3 regions of the Solibacillus daqui genome follow, and region 2 is predicted to be linked to each of the others. Evidence: riboswitches for the same ligand, from Rfam matches in the RefSeq annotation. Region 2 holds a riboswitch; each other region holds the start of a gene.
The links. Region 2 has a riboswitch for lysine ahead of O7776_RS14000 (aspartate kinase). Riboswitches for the same ligand answer to the same signal wherever they lie in the genome.
Positions count from the first base shown of each region.

Region 1: another riboswitch for lysine. It lies ahead of O7776_RS01230 (amino acid permease); the one in region 2 lies ahead of O7776_RS14000 (aspartate kinase).
Region 3: another riboswitch for lysine. It lies ahead of O7776_RS09855 (transporter substrate-binding domain-containing protein); the one in region 2 lies ahead of O7776_RS14000 (aspartate kinase).

Region 1 covers NZ_CP114887.1:245,110-250,551, reverse strand. The annotation lists gene O7776_RS01240 (RNA 2'-phosphotransferase) at 1-396, opposite strand, end outside; gene O7776_RS01235 (HD domain-containing protein) at 413-964, opposite strand; gene O7776_RS01230 (amino acid permease) at 1,091-2,548, opposite strand; lysine riboswitch at 2,671-2,852, opposite strand; gene O7776_RS01225 (CynX/NimT family MFS transporter) at 3,009-4,208, shown strand; gene O7776_RS01220 (restriction endonuclease) at 4,271-4,825, shown strand; gene O7776_RS01215 (nitric oxide synthase oxygenase) at 4,898-5,442, opposite strand, start outside.
Region 2 covers NZ_CP114887.1:2,856,092-2,861,533, reverse strand. The annotation lists gene trxA (thioredoxin) at 392-706, shown strand; gene uvrC (excinuclease ABC subunit UvrC) at 807-2,597, shown strand; lysine riboswitch at 2,630-2,808, shown strand; gene O7776_RS14000 (aspartate kinase) at 2,936-4,168, shown strand; gene O7776_RS13995 (YslB family protein) at 4,217-4,633, opposite strand; gene O7776_RS13990 (succinate dehydrogenase cytochrome b558 subunit) at 4,904-5,442, shown strand, end outside.
Region 3 covers NZ_CP114887.1:2,040,327-2,045,768, reverse strand. The annotation lists gene O7776_RS09870 (DUF6501 family protein) at 1-109, opposite strand, end outside; gene O7776_RS09865 (amino acid ABC transporter ATP-binding protein) at 413-1,147, opposite strand; gene O7776_RS09860 (amino acid ABC transporter permease) at 1,149-1,895, opposite strand; gene O7776_RS09855 (transporter substrate-binding domain-containing protein) at 2,005-2,835, opposite strand; lysine riboswitch at 2,950-3,135, opposite strand; gene O7776_RS09850 (DUF7010 family protein) at 3,892-4,437, shown strand; gene O7776_RS09845 (hypothetical protein) at 4,576-4,800, shown strand; gene odhB (2-oxoglutarate dehydrogenase complex dihydrolipoyllysine-residue succinyltransferase) at 5,038-5,442, opposite strand, start outside.

The DNA of each region.
Region 1 (5,442 bases), 1.5 Mb from region 2:
ACCGCGAGTATAATTTTCAATATCCTCTTGCTTTGCCCACTTTGCATCATCAAGTGTATCTAACTGATACGCATTTAATGCCGTATATATAAGCGATTCGCCAAGTTTTTCTAGCCAAGCTTCAAATTGCAATGAACCTTGAAATTCACGCGGCGCTAACTTTAGTTCATCTAAATATTCACCCTCTAAATACGCACGATTAATAAGGGCTTCTGCAAAGATCTTTTCACCATCATCCTCTACATGAAACTGAGGTACTGCATTTGCACTTACTAAAAAAATGCGTGATTTATAAGGATTGCCCTTTGTTAAAAAGGGTCTAAACTTCACCGTTTGCCCTTGTGCATCCATCAACCATTGATAAATTTTTTTATAAAACCCCACTGAAATAGGCATCCGTCTCTTCACTTCCTTAATAAGCAACCTTCACGAATAGCTTATCTACCGCTTGCTGTAATTGTGGTAGTAGTAGCGCATTCGGATGGTAGGTTTCAACTTGTTTAATAATACTTCTATAATACCATTCTTGCCGCTCTTTTGGCGCATTGAAGTTCTCCCATAGGCCTTCTCCAAATTGCTCTAACTCTGCAAAAATAGATTTCACATTCTGTATTTTTTCTGCCAATAAAATCGCTAACTCGTCAGGTGATTTATCTTTTATTGTTGCTATTACATATTCTTTACGGGTTTGCCATGTATAGCTTTTTGACATTTCGGTAGTTGCCTTTACAAGTTCTAGCACCTCTGAACCAAAAAGCTCGATTAATTCAGCATCACTTGCTAAATTATCTTCTAGAATATCATGTAACAACCCTGCTGTAACTACAATATCACGATAACCATTGTTTTTTAACATTCGGGCTACCCCAAATAAATGGGTCACATACGGAATTTGCATGGCTGTACGTCGTTGCCCATCATATTTTAGTGCAATAAATTGTGTTGCTTTGTCTACTAAATTCATATTAGCTCCCCCTCCTTTATTATAGCATTACCAATATCTTCATTTAGAATTTTATGTGACTAAATGTAAAAACATTCAAAGATTTCAATAAAAAAAGAAACCTCCGTTAAGAGATTTCTTTTAGATTTATTTATGCGTTAAATCACACTGATCTAACGGCACGATTTTCGTTTTATATTTTACTTTATAGCCTAACCACAATAACGCGAATAATGGTAAGCCAATATACGAAACAATGACACCGTACCAGTCAATCGTATCACCTGTAAATGCCATATAGTTTTGACCTAATACGACAATCAAACAAAGTGCGAACGCGAATAGCGGACCGAATGGGAAAAATTTCGATACGTACGGTAAATCGCTTAATGAATTGCCTTGTGCGACATATGCGCGACGGAAACGGTAATGACTAATTGCAATCCCTAACCAAGCAATGAAGCCAGACATACCTGAAGCGTTTAATAGCCAAATGTAGACAACGCCATCCCCGAAGAATGAAGCTAAGAATGATAGACAGCCTACTGCTAATGTTGCAAGTAATGCATAAATTGGCACACCGCGCGTATTTACTTTTTGGAATATTTTAGGCGCTTTACCATCAACCGATAATTGGAATAACATACGACTCGCTGCATATAACCCCGAGTTACCAGCAGAAAGCATCGCTGTTAAAATAATCGCGTTCATCACGGATGCTGCAAATGCGACACCTAGGTTTTCAAATACTAATGTAAATGGACTTGTCGCAATATCTTCTGATAATAAACGTGTATCCGTATATGGAATTAATAAACCAATCGCACCAATGGCGAAAATGTAGAACAATAGAATACGCCAGAACACTGAACGTACTGCCTTTGGAATGTTTTTTGCTGGATCATCTGTTTCACCAGCCGTAACTCCTAGCATTTCTGTTCCTTGGAAGCTAAATCCTGCTGCTAAGAAAATACCGAACATTGCAAGGAAGCCGCCGTTAAACGGTGCGTCGCCTTCAAAGAAGTTTTTGAAACCTACCGGATCATTTCCTCCTAATAGACCGAAAATCATTAAGAAGCTGACAATGATGAAAATAATAACCGTTACAACCTTAATCATCGCAAACCAATATTCTGCCTCGCCGTATGCTTTTACGGATAAGACGTTAAACGTTAATACGACAACGATAAATAATATTGTCCATGTTAATGATGAACTATCTGGGAACCAATATTTCATAATTAATGAAACGGCTGCGATTTCAGCTGCAATCGTAATTGCCCAGTTGTACCAATAATTCCAGCCTAGTGCAAAGCCTAACGCCGGATCGACGAATTTTGTTGCGTACGTACTAAATGATCCTGAAGTTGGCATGAATGCTGCCATCTCCCCTAGTGATGTCATTAAGAAGTACACCATAATCCCGATTAATGCGTAAGCTAGCAACGCACCACCTGGACCTGCTTGCGCAATTGCGCCACCTGAAGCTAAAAACAGCCCCGTACCGATTGTTCCGCCTAGCGAAATCATTGTAATATGACGACTTTTTAAACTACGTTTCAGCTCATTTTTTTTGCCAAGCTGATCTATTTTAACTTCACTCATGAAAAAATCTCCTTATTTAGTTTTCCTTCGATTTATTATGGCTCGAATAAACCGACTCTAGATTTTTTTATAAAAAGAAAAGCCGCCACAAGTTATGTGACGGCTTTTATAAACCTCAAAACTTGAAAGATAGCTCAACACATGCGCGACACATGTGACAGTTCTGTTCCTTATCGGAAACAGCCCCAGCATTGTTTTTAAGAAGAAAAACAACACTTCGGCAACCATTCCTTTCATAAAGCTTCACCGATTCTCCTCAATCTCAGCTATACTAATTATAATGGTCGCGACCTCTACCTCACTTTTTCATGAGGTATATCTATTAAATTTAATAACGACTTATAGTCTATCATAACAACTATTTGATCGCAACGAATTAGTATTTTTCTTATTTTTCAGAGAATTAACCCTTACGTTATATGTTGTTATAATATAAATTATTTAAAGAAGGAGCTAGATTATGGATTCCGAACAAGCAGATTATCAAAGCAAAAAAATACTATCAAACAAGGCTTTATTATTTTTTATAATCGCCATTTTTTTATTCGCAACGACATTACGAGCACCGATTACTGTTGTTGGTCCGATTACCTCATTTATCCGTGATGGACTCGGAATTTCAAATGTACTAGCAGGCTTTCTAACGACGATTCCACTATTAGCCTTTGCTGTTGTGTCACCATTTGCACCGCGTATTGCACGAAAATTTGGCATGGAGTGGACACTATTTTATTCGGTAATTTTATTGTGTACTGGCGTTATTTTACGTTCGATTGGCGTAACGTCACTGCTCGTACTCGGTACAATATTAATTGGCGTAGCAATTGCCTTTGGTAATGTACTGATTCCGAGTTATTTTAAATTAAAATTCCCATTACATATTGGATTATTAACCGGTATTTATACGGTGTCGATGAATATGTCATCAGGTATTGCGGCTGGAATAAGCTTTCCGATTGCTCAGTCTGCTGGCTGGCAAATTGCCCTTAGCTTTTCCATTATTTTAGGGTTACTAACACTTATCATTTGGCTACCGCTTTTACGTAATGCCAAAGTAGAAATGCACACCCCTTCCGAACAAACTGTGCAGAAAAAAATGTGGCAACAACCACTCGCTTGGGCAATTGCTGTAGCGATGGGCTTTCAATCATTTATATTTTACTGTTGTGCGGCATGGATTCCGGAAATATTTATTAGCCAGGGCTTAGACGCGACATCGGCTGGTTGGATGGTATCGATCATGCAGTTTTCACAAATTCCGATGACATTCATTATTCCAATTATCGCAGAGAAAATGAAATCGCAACGTCCGATTGTCGTCTTCTTTACAATTTGCTACCTCATCGGTTTTAGTGGGCTATTATTCGAATGGACAAGCCTTGCAGTCGTATGGATGATTTTCTTAGGCTTTGCAGGTGGTGCTTCTTTCGGTCTTGTACTTATGCTGTTTACACTGCGGACTAATACCGCCTTTGAAGCAGCCGAGTTATCAGGTTTTGCACAAAGTTTTGGCTATTTAGTCGCGGCTATTGGTCCAGTGTTATTTGGATTTGTTCACGACGTTACGGATAGTTGGTTTGTGCCGCTCGCGCTATTTGTTCTGGCATCGTTGCTATTATTTATTGCTTCCTTTACAAGCGCAAAAAATCGTACCATATAACCAAACGTATGTACCCTTTTATGTTATACTAAACGTAAGTAAATTAAAGGAGTACAATTGCATTGCGTAAAAAAAGAAGACGAAATAAAAAGCGCATACCCATTTTCCGGCTTATGCCCATTGCGCTCGCTGGATATGCTGGCTGGCATTTTAGTAACACGTTAGAAGGTATAGGTTATGGAATTGCTTGCTATTTCGTGCTATATATTGGGTTTAAAATTTGGGCCAAATCTCGTAAAACCGCCAAGCTTCGCAAATCAGGGATTCGGGAAGTTGACCAAATGAGCGGTGAAAACTTTGAATATTTTTTAGGGGAATTATTTAAACGTCGCGGCTTTAAAGTGAACTATACCGCTACAAGTGGTGATTATGGGGCAGACTTGATTTTAAAAGATGGTAATGACATCATTGCAGTACAAGCAAAGCGTTATTCAAGCACTGTTGGTGTGAAAGCTGTACAAGAAATTATCGGTGCAGTCAAAATGTACGACGCAACAGAAGCTTGGGTTGTTACAAACTCCCACTTCACTAAGCAAGCCGAAAAATTGGCAGACATTAACGATGTATATTTAATCGATCGAGAAGAATTGATTCAATTAATCTTAAATAAAAAGTAACTCAGCTCAAATTGTTTATTATAAAACCTTATGAAAAAAGAAGTCAGTGCATTTTTTTTGCACTGACTTCTTTTAATAAGGCTGTGTTTGATACAAATAATTTGGTTTTTTTAATGTGTTGTCGATTGGTTGATGATAAATCGATGTTGTTGCAGGCGATAATGGTGGCACAAGCCATACCCAGTTACCAGTAACTTCACGTTCACTTTCCTGTTCTTGCTGTTGGAATAGTAAGAACTGCTGCGCGGCTGTGTGGTGGTCGACAATACTGACTCCTGCTTGTTTATAGGAATGGAGCACCGCTAAATTGAGTTCCACTAACGCGCGGTCTTTCCATAATGATGCATTTCGTGATGTATCTAGCCCCATTACTAGTGCTACATCCGGCAAAAAATTATACCGGTAATCATCTGCTAAATTACGTGCGCCGATTTCCGTGCCCATGTACCAGCCGTTAAATGGTGCAGCCTGATAATCCACACCCGCAATGTTAAAGCGCATGTTCGAAATAATTGGAACCGCATACCACTGCATGTTCAGCTGACTAAAATCATAATCAGGATGCGTAATAGTTACTTCTAGTAAAGCTTCTTTCGGAATTTCAAAAACTTGCGGCA
Region 2 (5,442 bases):
TCCATCCTGACTATTCACTAGGTGGTAGAGCATTTATATTTTAACTCTTCTAATAATATAGGGGGAATTATAATGATAAGTAGTATCGTAACTTTGTTAGGTGTTATTTGATATATACAATTTTAACTTGATTCAGCAGGGGTTCAATCCCCGGCAGATGTCACAGATTTTTTAGGGAAGTTTTTCAAGAGAGCTTGAAAAAAATCTGGACAAAAGTAGCTGAGACGTAATTGATATAAGTTGATACAAGTATTTTTCAAATGTATGTTTATGTATCTCCCTGTTTCCAACATTTCACCGCAAATCCAATTTTCGCGAGCATTTTATTATTTTCTCATTGCCAAATCATGCTATACTACTAGCATATTGTAATTAAGGAGGCTATTTTAAAATGGCAATTGTACACGGTACAGATCAAACTTTCGCACAAGAAATTTCAAATGGTGTAGTTTTAGTAGACTTTTGGGCTGCATGGTGTGGTCCATGTAAAATGATCGCTCCAGTTCTTGAAGAATTAGATGCAGAAATCGGTAACGATGTTAAAATCGTTAAAGTGGATGTAGATAACAACCAAGGTACTGCTGCTGAGTACCAAATCATGTCTATTCCATCATTATTATTATTCGTTGATGGCGAGCTAAAAGCAAAAACAGCTGGCTTCATGCCAAAAGAAGCGTTAATCGACTTCATTAACGACAATAAATAATTTCAGTAACTAAGCCGTATGCCTATGAAGGTGTACGGCTTTTTTCTTGTATTAGAATCGGTTAAAATTAAGATAACGACACAGTGTATAGGTGAGAAATATGAATGCAATGATTAAAGCGAAACTAGAAATTTTACCGGCTGACCCGGGTTGCTATATTATGAAGGACCGTCAAGGCACGATAATTTATGTTGGTAAGGCAAAGATATTAAAAAAACGTGTTCGCTCGTATTTTACAGGCAGTCATGATGGGAAAACGGCACGCTTAGTAAGTGAAATTGAAGACTTTGAATATATTGTCACTTCTAGTAACATAGAGGCGCTTATTTTAGAACTAAATTTAATTAAGCTCCATGATCCAAAATATAATATTAAACTAACTGATGATAAGACCTATCCGTATATTAAAATTACAAATGAGCGTCATCCACGTCTTATTACGACGCGTAAAATTAAAAAGGATAAAGCGAAATATTTTGGTCCTTATCCGAATGCTTACGCAGCAAATGAAACGAAAAAGCTGTTAGACCGACTGTACCCACTTCGAAAATGTGCTCATATGCCCAATCAGGTGTGCCTGTATTACCATCTAGGTCAATGCTTGGCACCTTGTGTAAAGGATATTGAAAAACAAGTATATGACGAAATGATTGAAGCAATTTCAAAGTTTTTAAATGGAGGGGTCGATGAAATTAAAGAGGATCTTCAGCAAAAAATGTTCGAAGCAGCGGAAAATTTAGAGTTTGAACGTGCAAAGGAATTCCGTGATTTAATTACACATATTGATAGTATTATGCAAAAGCAAAAAATGGTGTCTGATGACTTAACAAACCGTGATGTATTTGGTTACGCAGTTGAAAAAGGGTGGATGTGTGTACAAGTATTTTTTGTACGCCAAGGGAAACTAATTGAGCGTGATGTTTCTGTTTTTCCGATTTACGATGAGCCTGAAGAGGAGTTTCTAACCTTTGTAGGTCGTTTTTATGAACCGTCGAATCATATTTTGCCAAAAGAAATTTTTGTGCCAAGTTCAATTGATGAAAAAATATTGCAAAAGCTTTTAAATACAAAAGTTATAATTCCAAAACGAGGTTCTAAAAAAGAGCTCGTCGATTTGGCGATGAAAAATGCAGGCATTGCCATTCAAGAAAAATTCCAACTAATTGAACGTCAGGAAGAAAGAACAGTTGGTGCATGTGAAGCATTAGCGGAAGCGATGAATATTTCGATTCCGTTGCGAATTGAAGCGTTTGATAATAGCCACATGCACGGAGCTGATCCAGTGTCAGCTATGGTTGTTTTTATAGATGGAAAGCCCGCTAAAAAGGAATACCGCAAATATAAAACACGTGAAGCAGCAAAGCATGATGATTACGGTGCGATGGCAGAGGTCGTGCGCCGCCGTTATACGCGCGTTCTACGTGAAAATTTACCGTTACCGGATTTAATCGTTATCGATGGTGGGAAAGGGCAAATCGAAGTGGCACGTGAAGTGATTGAAGATGAGCTTGGCCTCGTGATTCCAATTGCGGGTCTTGCGAAAGATGATAAGCACAATACGTCACAGCTATTATTCGGTAGTCCACCTGAAGTGGTGCCACTAAAACGTACAAGTGATGGGTTTTATTTATTGCAGCGTATTCAAGACGAGGTACACCGATTTGCGATTACGTTTTTACGTCAACAGCGTCAAACAAATGCGATTCAGTCTGTACTGGATGATATTGACGGTGTCGGACCAAGACGCAAACAACAACTGATGAAACATTTTGGCTCTGTGAAAAAAATACGTGAAGCGAGTGAATTACAATTACAAGAGGCGGGTATACCACCAAAGCTAGCGGAGGGCATTTACCGACATTTTCAGGATGCATCATTGAAAACGGAGTAGTGTTATGCTAAAATACAAACAATTCTATAAATTCGAATGATAGAGGTGCAGTATTCAATAGTACATTGCTCGAGGAAGAACAATTCCTAAGAAAGCAATCGAAAGGGGAGCCTGCCGAAGTGAAATGCGTATTGTTCACGTATTTTGCTGGTTTTGCATTTAAGAGATGTAAGACTGTCAGAGCATTATGTTCTGGAGAGCTATCCTAAAAGATATTTTAATTTTTATTTGTCTTGATGGCGACTTTCCATGAACGTGGAAGGTCGCTTTTTTTTGCGTTTTTTCACTGGAATAGAAGAAGTGGTATTAAGAGTACAAGAAAAAAGGAGTGCAAATGTATGCAAACAGTTGTTGCAAAATTTGGTGGCCCGGCAATCGCGACGGCCGAAAAAATTAGGGATGTAGCGAAAAACGTAATAAAGGAGCAGGCAAGAGGCATACACTTAGTTGTTGTGGTTTCTTCGATGGAATCAATTCGACGAGAGTTGCGACAATTTGCACATGATATTACGGATGAGCCATCAAAGCGTGAAATGGACGTATTAATCGCAACAGGAGCGCAGATGACAAGTGCACTTTTAACGATGGCCATTCAAGAGTTAGGTGGAAAAGCGATATCACTTGCGGGGTGGCAAGCAGGGATTAAAACAAATGATGCGCATCGTAATGCACGTGTTGAAGACGTTGATGTGCTGCGTATTAAAGCACATTTAGCACAAGGTGAAATTGTTGTTGTGTCGGGTTTTCAAGGAATAACGGAGGCGCATGATATTACAACATTAGGAAAAGGCGGCTCTGAAACATCAGCTGTAGCACTAGCTGTAGCGCTAGAAGCAGAGCGAGTAGACATTTATTCCAATGTGGACGGCATTTTTACTGCAGATCCCCAAATCGTTGAACATGCCCGTATGTTACCTGAAATTTCATATGATGAAATGCTCGAATTTGCAAATTTAGGAGCACATATCTTACATCCACGTGCGGTAGAGCTAGCTAAGAAATATGAATTACCGCTCGTCATTCGTTCATTTGAGCATGATGTGGATGGGACGTTAATTAAAGGAGATGTAGAAATGGAAAAAAATTTAATCGTGCGCAGTGTTGCATATGAATCGGATATTATTCGTTTAACAATTGGCTATGATTCTTATGAAACAGCTTCACTAGCTGAGGTGTTTCATGCGTTAGCCGAACATGAAATCAATGTGGATATTATTGTGCAGGCAGTGATTGATGGTATAAAGCCAACCATTTCTTTTACAATTGCAAAAGAAGAATTCGCGGAAAGCTTGCGTGTACTAGAGGCAAGTAAATTATCATTAGGTTTTAGCTTTGCAGATTTTGAGGTTGGCTTAGCAAAAGTTTCAATTGTGGGTTCAGGGATGGTATCGAATCCTGGTGTCGCAGCACGTATGTTTGCCAGATTAGGTAAAGAGAATATTCCTGTGAAGATGGTAAGTACATCAGAAATTAAAGTGTCGGTTGTTGTGCCGCAGGACGAAATGGTACGCGCGGCTAATGCATTGCATGATGAATTCAATCTAGCAATATTAGAGATTTCAGCTTCATAATCAAAATACCGTTCATGGATTGACTAAGTCCATGAACGGTATTTTTTGTTAAACTAACTCCTTTAAATCCCACTTTAAAGTAAATCTTACGTAGTTTTTCTTTTCGATTTTTTCTTCATAGCATTCTGTTAAACAGCCTAATTGTTTTTGTATTTGCTCGGCTAAAAACCCGGCTTCTAAACGGAAACAACGTTGTTCAATATTTAACGAATGTTCTTCAGTTGTCGTCAATACGTAGTGGGCTTCATCTTTTGATTCTTTTTCTAATGTAATTACGCCCCAGCCTGCTTCTGTAAAGAATGATGGTAGTTCCTCTGATGAAAATAGTGGAAATTTTCGTGCTAGTTCTTTTCCCGCCCAATATAATACATCCTCTTCGTGCTTTCCTAAAATTGAATGAAGCAGATGATCTCGAATGATTTCGTACCCAAAAGATGGAATCGTTTTCATTTTTAGCTCTCCCATAGTAAAATACCTCTTTCATAATTTTTCTTATAATTTTAATTCTTGATAAGAAATGTTAATATAAGTAGAAAAAATCCGACTCAAAACAGCTTAAAGTCGTCTTTAAAATGATTATAAAATATCACTGGTTGCCTTGACGCTAGTATCTGTTGAGAGTACAATGGACATGTCATAATATTGTACCATGATGAAATATGCAGTCAACAAACAGAGTCAACAATTTCGTGACGATGTTTATGTGTATTTCAAGTACTAAGGGGGGTAACAGTTTTGTCGAAAGATCGTGAATTTTTATGGCGCCGCTTACACTCGTTACTAGGTGTAATTCCTGTCGGGTTATTCTTGGTGTTCCACTTAAGTTTGAACTTCACTGCAATTGGCGGTGAAAGTACTTACAATGACTCAATTCACATGATGGATTTAGTTCCGCATTGGTTATTGTTAGTAATGGAATGGGTTATTATTTATATCCCACTTATGTTCCACGCATTCTACGGAGTGTATATTGCATTCACTGCTACACACAACACGAAGCGTTTTAGCACATTCCGTAACTGGATGTTCGCTTTACAACGTTTCACAGGGATTTTCCTAGTAATCTTCATTGCTTGGCATATTTTCCAAACTCGTATACAAAAAGCATTAGGTACTGAAGTTGAATGGGACATGATTGCTGAAATCGTTGACAATCCATTAATGTTAGCATTCTACATCGTTGGTATCGTATCAGCAACATTCCACTTAGCGAACGGCTTATGGTCATTCTGCGTGAGCTGGGGTATTACACAATCTAAAAAATCTCAACAAAT
Region 3 (5,442 bases), 820 kb from region 2:
ACTCTTTACCAACTGTTAATACATTTGATACTAAATATTTTGATGCATTCGTGTGGACACATTTTACTGTGCGGATTGTAGGTGCATCTTTCCATTTTAAATGTAACATTAAAATAACCTCACTTTTACGTAAATGAATTCTTTCTTATTTTATACGATTTTCATACTAGATGAAAGTCTAGAGTCAAATTTTACTTGTGGAAGTTTGATTTGGCGCCATGCTCCGTGTTACACTCACAAGCGAGAGGTGGATATTAAATGGCATTTGGTAGCGTTCCGATGTGGTTTTTCGCCATTGCGATTGCCTTTGCAATTGTATTTATACTTATAAGCGAATATAACTCACGAAAATAAGCTCGCAATTTTGCGAGCTTATTTATATTAATATATTTGCAAGATAGCAAGATATAATTTATCGTAATGTTCGTTTTAAGAATTCTTTTGTACGGTCATGCTGCGGGTTTACAAGTACGTCATATGGATGACCTTCTTCAACAATTACACCTTTATCCATGAAGACAATTCGGTCTGAAACTTCTTTTGCGAATTCCATTTCATGCGTTACAATTAACATTGTGTTCCCCTGATCTGCTAAATGACGCATTACTTTTAATACCTCCCCTACCATTTCTGGGTCAAGCGCTGAAGTTGGCTCGTCGAACAGCATTACATCTGGATCCATTGCAAGTGCACGAGCGATTGCAACACGCTGCTTCTGTCCACCAGATAAATGCTTTGGCTTGGCGTTTTTATAAGTAGCCATACCCACTAATTCAAGATATTTCATCGCATTTTGTTCCGCTTGTTCCCTTGAACGCTTTAACACTTTCATTTGGCCAACCATGCAGTTGTTTAATACATCTAAGTTATTAAATAAGTTAAATTGCTGGAATACCATGCCTAAATGTGTACGGTAATTTTCGATATTGTGGCCTTCATTTAAGATGTTTTCACCATTGTAAATAATCGAACCAGCAGTAGGTGTTTCTAGTAAGTTAATGCAGCGTAAAAGTGTTGATTTACCAGAACCTGATGAACCAATTAACGTTACTACCTCACCTTTGTTTACTTGGAAGTTCACATCTTTTAATACTTCGTGTGTACCAAATTTTTTGTTCAAATGTTGAATATCAATAACAACTGACATGTTATTCACCATCCTTTTCTAGCTTGTTCCCAGTAATAAGCTCCACTTTGTAGCTCTCTGGACCGTCCATTTTCTTTTCGAACATTAGTAAAATACGTGTTACAGCAAACGTCATAATGAAGTAAAGCACCGTTGCGATGAAAAATGATTCAATATAGCGGTAGTTACTGCCGGCTACTGAGTTTGCTGTGAAGAATAGCTCTACAACCGAGATAACACTTAATACAGAGGAATCTTTAATATTCATTACGAATTGGTTCCCTGTTGCCGGTAAAATATTTCGCGCAACTTGTGGAATTACGATGTAAATCATTGTTTGTAAGTGATTCATACCAATTGCTTGTGCTGCTTCGAATTGCCCCTTGTCGATCGACACAATCCCACCGCGCACATACTCCGCCATATAGGCACCTGTGTTTAAACTAATTACAATTGACGCTGCTAAGAATCGGTCAATATCAACACCTAAATATACTAAACCATAGAATACTACCATTGCTTGAACCATCATTGGCGTTCCACGGAAAATTTCTACATACGCTGTCAAAATAAAGTTAAAGATTTTTATAATAACTGTTTTTGCACTGCGTTTACGATGTGGAATTGTATGCATAATGCCGATGAAAAAGCCGATCAACGTACCACAAATTGTACCGATTATTGCTAATAATAACGCTGTCCATGCACCACGTAGGAAAAGATCCCAGTTGTTTGTAAACAAGCTCCATACGGACTCTAAAAATAGCATCGTCTTGTCCTCCTTATACTTTCACACTTTAAATGATAAAATTTAACCTAAAAATCACAAAAGGCTGTCTCGCTCGTTTGCCGGCAAGACAACCTATTTGTTTAGCAGCTTATTCGGCTGCTGGTTGGTTTGCAATAGCGTCTTCCATAATCTTTTGACGCTCTTCTTCCGAAATTTCAGCTAAAACTTTGTTGATTTGTTCTGTTAAATCTGAGCCTTTTTTTAGACCTACTGCTACAGCTGTTGTAGATGGGTCAGCTTCGAAGTTTGGCTCTGGTACGATGTATTTAATGTTTTTAAGTGCCATCTCAGCAGAAATCCCTTCAGGACGCTCTGATACATAGGCATCAATTGCACCTGATTGTAATTGTACGCGCATTGCACCAAAGTCAGTACCTGCCACTTGTTTATTTACGCCAGGAATTTGGTCAATTACATCATAGTGTGTTGTAGCTTGCTGACCTGTAATTTTTGCACCTGAGAAGTCTGATAATGTTGTAGCGTTTGCATATGGCCCATCTGCTTTTACAACGATTACATAATCACTTGTATAATAGTTTTCTGAGAAATCAATTGTATCTTTACGCTCAGCTGTTGGTGACATACCTGCGATTACAACATCAATAGCACCTGATTGTAAAGAAGGGATTAAACCGTCCCAGTCTGTTTTAACAATTTGTAATTCCATATCTAAACCTTCCGCGATTTTTTTCGCGAATTCTACATCATAACCTGCTGCATATTCTTTAGAGTCTTTAATTGCTACGCCGCCGTTTGAATCATCTTTTTGTGACCAGTTGAATGGTGCATATGCTGCCTCCATCCCAACTTTTAAAACCTTTTTACCTGATTCGCCTGTTTTTTCATCACCTGATCCACAAGCTGCTAATACTAGCATTGTCATCATCGCTGTTAGGCAAATTAATAATTTCTTTTTCATAGCAAATCTCTCCTTTTTTTATAATTTTTGGGTTTTACAGATACTAAAAACGACCTAAAAGAAGTCTTTAGGTCGTTATACGTGTACAGTTAGCCCAAATCCTCTACATTCCCTTTTTGAGATAGCACAACTCAATCATCCGGGATGATGATTGAGACAGTTCTGCAATTATTCACTGCAGACCCAGCATTATTAATTCGAGCGTTAACAACACTTCGGCGACATTTCCTTCTTTCAAACTTCTTAGCCAGCTCAATGGCTCCATAAAAAACTAATAAATATCGCGCCTCTACCTCACGAGTTTGTGAGGTTTTGATATGAAATTGATATGTTTATATTACATTAATGTTATATATCCGTCAATAAGCAATTTTCAGATAGTTAACGATTTTCTAAGAATACGCAATTTTTCCAACTAAATAAACGGCGCTCATGAACACTTACATTTGAAATCGATATTACTTCTAATACATTATGCTTCTCTACTTAAAAAAATGTCCCGATTGCATTACGCCAAAAGTCGAAATTATCGCGTGTTGACTATGGGCAATACTAATGTCATACGAAAATAAGCGCTGACACTCATTGTTGCGAGGCTTTACGTGAATCGAATTCAATGATTGTTCGACTTCGATTTCCTATCGAAAAAGATTTTTATGTGAAATTCATATTCTTTTTTTATCCATAAAAAAAAGCTACTGCATGGAAAATACGGACTGCCGCTTTATCATCTTGCCTATTCTTTTATTAAATGTCTTTTACATAAAGTACACATTACGGTTCAGTCGTAGGTATCTTTAATAAATCGAACTTTATTGTCCGTACAGAATATTTTGAAATTTCTATACTTATTTCCCGCGCAATATTTTCTAAATATTCTGCAAAATGAATCAGGCAAATATATTAGTTATATGCATCATAAATATCCCTTCTATTGCAAATTCCTCTTAACCTTCGAAAAAATACAATACAATAATTACCATCAATCATTTATATATGGTAATATTAGTTATATTATTTAGACAATCTACTAATTTTTCGAAAGGTGATGAGTATATGAGTAAAACACTTGATAATTTACAACAAGAAATTATTTTTGAAGCAAAAAAAGGATTCCCAATTTTGCTATCTGGATCTGTCGTATTTATAATTTTCATGCTAATGTACTTTGTTTTCCCAATAGAAATTGTACATTTAATTTGGATATTTGGCTTAGGTGTCATTTTTCCTCTTGGCTTTTTCATCAGTAAAATTTTAGGCGTAAATTTAAACGCTACTAACAATCCTTTAGGCACTTTAGGAGGAATAGTCGCAGCTCCTCAAGCTTTTTATATTCCTGTATTTATCATTGTGTACATGAACATACCTGAATACCTTCCATTCACAATTGGTTTGCTTGCAGGCTCTCATTTTTTACCTTATATATGGATTTATAAAAGTAAAGCTTACTTATTTGTTACTTTAGGAACCTGTTTTTCTGCTCTAATCTTAGGAAGCTTCTTTGTTGAACATGCTTACACTCTTGTACCTTTAGCAATATCTATTGTGTATGGAATTGGAGTGCTTTTAATTAAAAGAGAACTTAAAGTCAATCTTGTTTAATCACCTATTATTAGGTGATTTTTTTTATAGATAATACGATATCTATTTTACATATTGTGCATTAATCTTATTTTCTAAAGTCAGACAGGCACTTGCTAAATACATAGATAATATTATGTATTTAAAGGGGTGATGACGATGCCTTGGCATCAAAAAATTGGTTATTTAATTGGTCAACCTGTTGGTATTTCATTAATAAATGGCCAAGGAACTTCTGGGGTATTATGTGGTGCATCCAATGGAAAACTTCTTGTCATTGAATATTTATATCAAGCACAATTCGCCTTGAAGCAATATGATTTTCAAATGATTCAGGATATAAATGGATTTCCACCTTGCCAGGACCACCGACGACTATATTAATACCAACCCTCTTTTATAGAGGGATTTTTTGCTCACGTCTTATTCCACTTACTTCACATTTTTTTCTTATGTCGATTAACTAGCTTTTTCATTTCCCATAGTTTGCTTTTCGTCGATAATTTGTAATGCCACCAAATTAGATATGACACTGTATAATCATCGTCGTCCTAATTTTCCATCTAAACAAAAAAACCCCACAAACACTTATATTACAGCGTTTGTGGGGTTCGGAGTTAATTATGAGTTTAATAATAAATCTTCTGGGTTTTCGATCATTTCTTTAACTGTTTTTAAGAAGCCTACAGAATCTTTACCATCGATAATACGGTGGTCATAAGATAATGCCACGTACATCATTGGACGGATTTGTACTTCACCGTTTACAGCTACAGGGCGGTTAACGATTGAGTGCATTCCTAAAATACCAGCTTGTGTACCGTTCATGATTGGCGTAGACATTAATGAACCGAATACACCACCGTTTGTGATAGTGAATGATCCACCAGCCATGTCGTTTAAGCCTAATTTTTTATCGCGAGCTTTACCTGCTAATTCAGCAATGTTTTTCTCGATTTCAGCGAAGTTCTTAGCGTTAGCATCACGAACTACTGGTACTACTAAACCTTCTTCCGTTGATACCGC